One region of the Paenisporosarcina sp. NPDC076907 genome, then DNA from elsewhere that is predicted to be linked to it. Evidence: riboswitches for the same ligand, from Rfam matches in the RefSeq annotation. Region 1 holds a riboswitch; the other holds the start of a gene.
What was found. A riboswitch is a leader RNA that binds a small molecule or an ion and turns the genes downstream of it on or off. The one in region 1 is predicted to bind thiamine pyrophosphate.
Positions count from the first base shown of each region.

Region 2: another riboswitch for thiamine pyrophosphate. It lies ahead of ACQKEV_RS16215 (YkoF family thiamine/hydroxymethylpyrimidine-binding protein); the one in region 1 lies ahead of thiT (energy-coupled thiamine transporter ThiT).

Region 1 is NZ_JBNNIX010000004.1:180,363-184,048, reverse strand. Features, by position in the region: gene ACQKEV_RS13975 (TspO/MBR family protein) at 1-601, shown strand, start outside; gene map (type I methionyl aminopeptidase) at 621-1,370, opposite strand; gene thiT (energy-coupled thiamine transporter ThiT) at 1,699-2,283, opposite strand; TPP riboswitch at 2,381-2,485, opposite strand; gene ACQKEV_RS13960 (M20 family metallopeptidase) at 2,621-3,686, shown strand, end outside.
Region 2 is NZ_JBNNIX010000006.1:128,535-132,220, reverse strand. Features, by position in the region: gene ACQKEV_RS16225 (ABC transporter ATP-binding protein) at 1-278, opposite strand, end outside; gene ACQKEV_RS16220 (ECF transporter S component) at 271-870, opposite strand; gene ACQKEV_RS16215 (YkoF family thiamine/hydroxymethylpyrimidine-binding protein) at 872-1,477, opposite strand; TPP riboswitch at 1,592-1,698, opposite strand; gene ACQKEV_RS16210 (GntR family transcriptional regulator) at 1,857-2,243, shown strand; gene ACQKEV_RS16205 (DUF1648 domain-containing protein) at 2,243-3,349, shown strand; gene ACQKEV_RS16200 (PLD nuclease N-terminal domain-containing protein) at 3,365-3,565, shown strand; gene ACQKEV_RS16195 (ATP-binding cassette domain-containing protein) at 3,562-3,686, shown strand, end outside.

The sequences.
Region 1 (3,686 bases):
AGCAGGCTATGTTTTTTCGATCTGGTCTGTCATATATGTATTGTTGATCATTTGGTTGGTAGGCATGTGGAAAAAGAGTAAAGACATTGACGCTACCTATATTAAGCAGTCAAATCTATTTATCATCAGCTGCATTCTGAATATAGCTTGGATTATTTTATGGCATTATGAATATTTCTTATTAACAGTCGTTGTGATGATTACCTTCCTGGTGACATTAATTTTACTATACAGTACGTATCCGGTTTCAGATAACCGCCTTGCTGGTCGACTGCCAATATCTATTTATCTAGGATGGATCAGTGTTGCAACGATCGCGAATATCAGTTATGTCTTAACTGTATATCAATGGAATGGCTGGGGTCTGAGTGACCCGCTATGGGCTGTTATCATGATGACTATCGGAACTGCATTGGCACTACATATTCGTTTCCACCATTTCGATATCGCATATGTATTGGTCTTCATTTGGGCCTTTATCGGAATTGCTGTACGAAATGGCTTCGAAGAATTACTAGTTTCAACAGCAGCACTATTTTTGAGTGCTTTCATGCTGGCTGGCATCCTGTTCATCAAAAAAAGACCAACTGCGCGTTCGTAGCAGTTGGTCTTTTTTAAGATTAATCGATTTTAGTAATGAGAATTGGCGTATCTTTTGTAACGATGACCGTATGTTCAATCTGTGCAACCAGTGATTTATCTGGCGTCAAGAAAGTCCAACCATCACCAGACTCCACGATATGTTCAGCTTTTTCCGAGATGAAGGGCTCCACGGCTAAAACCATACCTTCTTTTAATATAGTAGGTTCCCATGCATCAAAATAGTTCAAAATATGCTGAGGCGCTTCATGCAATGATTTACCGATACCATGACCCGTTAAGTTCATAATGACCGTAAATCCATTTTGCTTCGCTTCACGTTCTACGGCTTTACCGATTTGATTCAAACGAGCGCCAGCTTTCACTTTCAACATCGCACGGTTAAATGCGTTTTCTGCCACTTCACATAACTTCTCTTTCTTAGCGTGGCCATTACCCACTACAAAAGAAATCCCTGTGTCTGCAAAATAACCATTGAATGATCCGGAAACGTCTATGTTGACAAGATCTCCATCTTTAATGACACGTGAACCTGGAATACCGTGTGCGACTTCTTCATTTACGCTGATACATGTGTATCCTGGGAAATCGTATTCCCCTTTAGGTCCTGAAATAGCCCCTTTTTCTTTAAACATACGACCAGCGATTTCATCAAGTTCTTTTGTAGTCACACCAGGTTTTGTTGCAGCTCGCATTTTATCGCGAATCTCGGCCACGATGCGACCTATAATTTTAAACGATTCAAAGTCTTCAGTAGTTTTTGCAATCATATTCGTAAAACCCTTTCTTCCTCAAATTATCTACCACATACTATACCACAAGAAAAGATGCTTTCCCATTTGCCAAAATCATTCTGAACATTCGGAAAACCTCTTGTAAAGTATGCGCTGAAGATAATTTCAGCTAATCGATTGTTTAACTGACTACTCATGTAGGGTTTTAAATTTATGTCCACTTAGCCCGAGTTTTTGTCCATTCAGTGAGGATTTCCATCCATTCAAAGCTCTTTTCCGTCCAATCACAAACGGTTTATGTCCACTCAATTCTGTTTTTCCAACCTAAAACGATTCCACTCCATAAAGACACACTTACCTAAAATTAAACCTTCCGAGGTTGAAGCAAACGCGGTGCAGCTAAGAACAATAGTGTGCATACAACGGCTGTCAGTAAAAATACTGGAATCATATAGGTTGCATTATAAACACTGGAATAGATGAACAAGTTGGCCCCTTCTTCAGCGTACATCCCGAAGAAGAAAATTCCCGTAATGACGTGCGTAATATAACGCAATAGCGAACCGATTAAAACGGCTGAGACAATGATTGTCATCATTTTCCCTCGCTTTTCCTGATGCGCATAGTTTAGATATTTTGGACGCAGTAAACCTGCGAAACCTACTACTCCATATGCTATTAAATAATCCAAGATTACTTGCATGACAACAAAACTGAATGACAAAGGCGTAACAGATATTAATCCTGAAACAATTTGCAACAATCCTATTAATAAACCAGTGATTATACCAGCCAATACACCTCTACGAAAAGCCATTAAGATGATTGGAATCATGACTAAACTAACTGATCCACCTTGAGGCATTTTAAACGCAACAAAATCCAATACAAACCCCAGTGCTGCAAAGATGGCAATTTCCACTAACAATAAAACTTTTTGATTTCTCATCTTTCTTCCTCCTTTTTGCGATGTACTGCTAATCGCGTGTCAGGGTGAAAAAAACCATAAAAAAACGATATCAAGGACAGAGCCTGACATCGTTGAAGTCGGTTTCTATCCACATCCCTGCGCAAGCATTAACTTACAGGTTCAAAGGGTTAGAACGTTCCTCGCTCACTCTCAGCCATTACAGGCTCCCCTTGTGGTAAATACATCTAATTTTGATATTACGGGTTAATTGTAACTAAAGAGGGAAAGAGAAGCAAGAGGCTTTCGCTAGTTCTGTGACTTTTGGAACAGCGGTCTGTATACTGAAAATACAAAATTTATTAAGGAAGTGGAAATAATGATCGATTTGTTGAAAAATTTAGTAGCGATTAAAAGTGACACTGAGGAAGGCGCAAATGACGCACTTCGATTCTGTTCGAAATGGCTGGATAGTCATGAAATCCCACATGAAGTATTAGAGAATGAGGGAAGATTAATGATTCACGCTGAAATCGGTCAAGGTCCAACGACCATTGTATGGAATGGACATGTAGATGTGGTACCCGGAAAAATCGAACAATTTAATCCGGTTATAGAAGGTGACCGACTATATGGCCGAGGTTCCGCGGATATGAAAGCTGGAGTAGCTGCCATGATGGAAGCATTCCGTCGCATCTATTCAGCTAGAGAACAGCTAAAACAACGAATTGTTTTGCATATTGTTACCGATGAAGAAACGGGAGGCAGAAAAACATCTGGTCACCTTGTAGAAATCGGACGAACTGGTGATTTTGTTATTTGTGGAGAACCTACCCACCTGAAATTAAGTGTTCAATCGAAGGGGATCCTGCATGCGAATGTAACACTTTTCGGAAAAGCTGCTCACGGATCCCGCCCGTGGGAAGGTACGAATGCGATTGAAGCAGCCTACAAGTTCAATGAGCAGTTAAAAACCTTGCCTTTTACAAAAGTAAGCAATCCTTATTACGAATATCCGTCTATAAACTTGGCGAAAATTCAAGCAGGCGATCGATACAATATGGTGCCAGATCAATGTGATGTTGCTTACGATATCCGCTTTGTCCCAGGGCAAAAATGGGAAGAGATTATTGAGCAAATGACAGAACTTGCACAATCAATCAATCCTGCTAATATCGTCAAACCGGGCGGCAAAACACCGGCAATTACAACAACTGAAGATAATGCATTTGTGCAATCACTTGCCGGCGTTACTGCGGAAATCACACAAAAAGATGCTGTATTGTTTGGACAGCACGGTGCTGCGGATACGCGTTACTATGCGAAAACGGGTGCAGGAGCAATTGAGTTTGGTCCAAGCGGTGATGACTGGCACGGACCAGGTGAGTACGTGTTAATATCCTCCGTTGAACAATATGCAGATATTTTAACGAAACATGCATTGG
Region 2 (3,686 bases), on a different contig from region 1:
GAATAATCACTGGCGTCTTTATGAAAGAGGACGACTGATCCACTAAGCTCGCCGTCACAATTGGGAGGATACAAACGGTTCATTAAAAACAGTAAAGTGCTTTTTCCGCACCCACTTGGACCATATAAGACAACACGTTCGCCGGCATGTATGGAGAAAGAAATGTTCTTAAAAACTGGCGAGTTATCTTCAGGAAACTGAAACGTGACCTCTCTGAAATCAAGTACAGGTGAGGTGACACTTACGTTTGAATAAGGAGAGGGGTAGGCATTATCCAATAGCCTCACCCTTCAACTGATGATTCTTGGACATATCGCGAGAAATGGCATAACCACGGAGCGCACCGGTTGCCAGTAAACCATCCGACACATACTTCCCACCTAATCCGGCAATGATGGCGCCACTCATCACTCGAAGTGTAAACATAAGGACGAGCAGGGAAGGGTCGAGTGCCGCGTAACCAGATACAAAGAAACCATAGGCAAAACTGAAGACAGCAGAGCCGATTCCTGCTAAACATAGTACCCACCAGTCATAGCGTTTGTAACCGGTCGCTGCGAAAGCAGCTTCTGCTCCAAGCCCTTGAATAATTCCTGATACGATCAATCGAGGTCCCACCGCATTGCCAATCATGACTTCAATGATCGCAGCCATCGTTTCCGACAAAAGAGCGGCACCAGGTTTACGAATGATGTATGCGCAAATGATCGAAACAATAAACCAAATCCCAAAAATCCACTCATAGGCAATCGGTCCAATTACTCCTGCCCAAATGTTTCCGACCTGCACAAACAGTAAATACACAACGGCAAAAACAACAGCAAATACTGACATTAAGACAACTTCTTTCAGCTTCCATGATTTCAACATATTACGCCTCTCCTTTGTGGGAAGGACTGTTGATGCTCATGTTGACAGTCATAACCAAATGTTTATGTTGTTCTGATCGAGCGTGTGTGAATGAATCTTCAAGGAATGCAAACACCTCGTGTATATCCCCATGAAGTCCACTAGCATAATGCATCGAGTCATTGAACACTCCAAATTCTTTCGCCTTCTCCACTTCCCTGTAAATGACCGACATATAATCTGGGTTATTCATTGGGTACAAGGCAAACTGGGAGGAAACATATTGCTTGATCTCCCGAATTTGAGGATAGTTTAACAGGATATCGTCTTTTTCCAAAAACACATCTCCGGCAGAATCCCCAGGGCAACCAATCGAAAAGGTCCCGTTAAATGCTACATGAGCTCTCGTTTTTGCTGCATACAATACGATGGCTCTAGCTGTATCGAATACATGCACTTGTTTTCCCCGCATTACCGTACTGACATCGTCGGTGTGCATCCAAACATTTGAAGTATCCGCCTCACGCAAAGCTCCCTTAATAATTTGAATAAAGTTATCCGCCATTGGGTGAATTGAAAACCGTAACCCAACGATTGGGCTTGTTCCACAACTAAACTCCTGTGACATTTCTTTTCCTCCTTTTTCTTGGTGGGTATAGGCACCCAAACATGTTTTTTGAATATAAAAAAAGCCGCATTCGACGTGGAATGCAGCTGTTTTGCGCAAAAAGAAAAAAGATGGGCAAAGGTCACCGCACTTCCTCACGCCAGTATTACCTGGATCGAGTGTTAAGGGATCGGAGCCAACGCTCTCATCTCAGCCAAACTATAGCACCCCTAGTGCAAAATCGTATGCGGTTTTATATGTTCAAGAACGGCTTCATTGTAACGCATGAAAAAAAGAATGTAAACAATGTAAATAACAATACTTGCCAAAATCTTCATTCTGTTCTATATTGTATATAACAAAACTGTTCTACTAAGAATAGAACAAAGGGAGGTCGCATATGTTTATTGAGATTGAACCAGATTCGGCCGTACCGATTTACTTACAATTGGCCCAGCAGATAATTGAGGGAGTTGCGAAAGGAACTTTAAAGCCCGGAGATTCCTTGCCATCTGTACGTTCCTTTGCTGCTGATCTTGGCATGAATATGCATACGGTAAATAAAGCGTATCACTTTTTGGAAGAGAAGGAATTTATCCAAATTGTGCAGAAGAAAGGTGTAGTCATACACGAAAAAGGCGTACGTAAAGCAACAGCAACCGACCGTCAACGTCTGACGAAAGAAATGCGTCCGATTCTTGCAGAAGCACTTTGTCTTCAATTGTCTCAAGAGGAAATTGAGTTACTGGTGAATGAAATTATTTTGGATTTGAAGGAGGTAAAGTAATGGCAGCCATCATTTTTATCGTCATTTTAATTTTCAACATTGCCATTCAAGCTTTTTTACCGAAATTTCTGAAGGAAAGTGAAGTCTTTGGAGTCTATATTCCGGCTACACATGTAAAAGACCAGCGGATTATCAAGATGAAAAAGCGCTATACCAAAGTGATTTCATTAATTGGTGTAGTTGTTCTGACTCTGTTCAGTGGATTTGTGTTAATCAGTAATCCTCCTGAGCAACAAATCGTATTTTGGGGGTTGGCAGCACAAATAGGCACAGTGGTTCTTTCAATGGGGCTTTATGCAAAAAATCATATTGCAATAGCTACTTGGAAGAAAGAGGAGAAATGGACATCAGGTCAGGTTGAGCGAAAAGTGGTAGACCTACAATTTCGTGAGCAGCTGAAACTGTTACCCAGCATGTATTTTGTTTTGCCGATGCTTTTAACCGTCAGCTTAGGTATTTATGGGTTAAGCCAATATGATTCGTTACCTGACCAAATTCCCACGCACTGGGGAGCGAATGGGGAAGCGGATGCTTTCACTGAAAAGAGTTGGCTTTCCGTCAGTTCGTTGCCATTCATGACACTTGTGCTGCAAGGGATGCTGTGGTTTTTCAATAGAGCGATGAAGCAATCGGGAGCGAAGATTCAAGTCAGACATAAAAAACGTTCTCGTGAACAACAACTCGCTTTCCGGAAATATTCAAGTTGGCTGTTGTTTATCGTAACAATCACGGTCACATTGCTCATGGGGTACTTACAACTGTCTATTATTTTTCCGGAAACCATGTCAACTTCGGTAACGATGACTGCCACAATCGCTTTCTTGGTCACCATTTTAGGATCGGTTTTATTCTACGCCATTAAAGTAGGTCAAAGCGGCACAAGGTTGGCTGTTTCTCATTTTGATGAAAGCCTGGACGGCGTCATTGATCCAGACGATGATCAACATTGGAAATTCGGACTGTTTTATGTGAACAAGAACGACCCGAGCATTCTGGTGGAAAAACGTTTTGGGATAGGGTGGACCATCAATATGGGGCATAAAACAAGTTGGATTTTCTTATTATTAATTGTTGGAAGTATTGTGTTAGTAACAACATTACAATAAAGGGGATTGGGACAAATGGAAGCTTTACAAGGACTGTCTTGGGGGATTATCGCACCTTTATTTATCATTCAATTCATATTATTAATAATTGCACTTATCGATTTAACTAAAATACACCAAACAAACGGACCAAAATGGGTGTGGGCACTGGTCATTATTTTCATTAATATTGTAGGACCAATTGCGTACTTTATTGCCGGGAGAAAACAAGCATGACAACTATCTTGGAAGCGGAACATTTAACGAAAATATACGGCTCCGAGCGAGCGGTGAATGAAGTAACTTTTGCACTTGGAGAAGGCACATCGACAGCTTTAATCGGACCAAACGGCGCAGG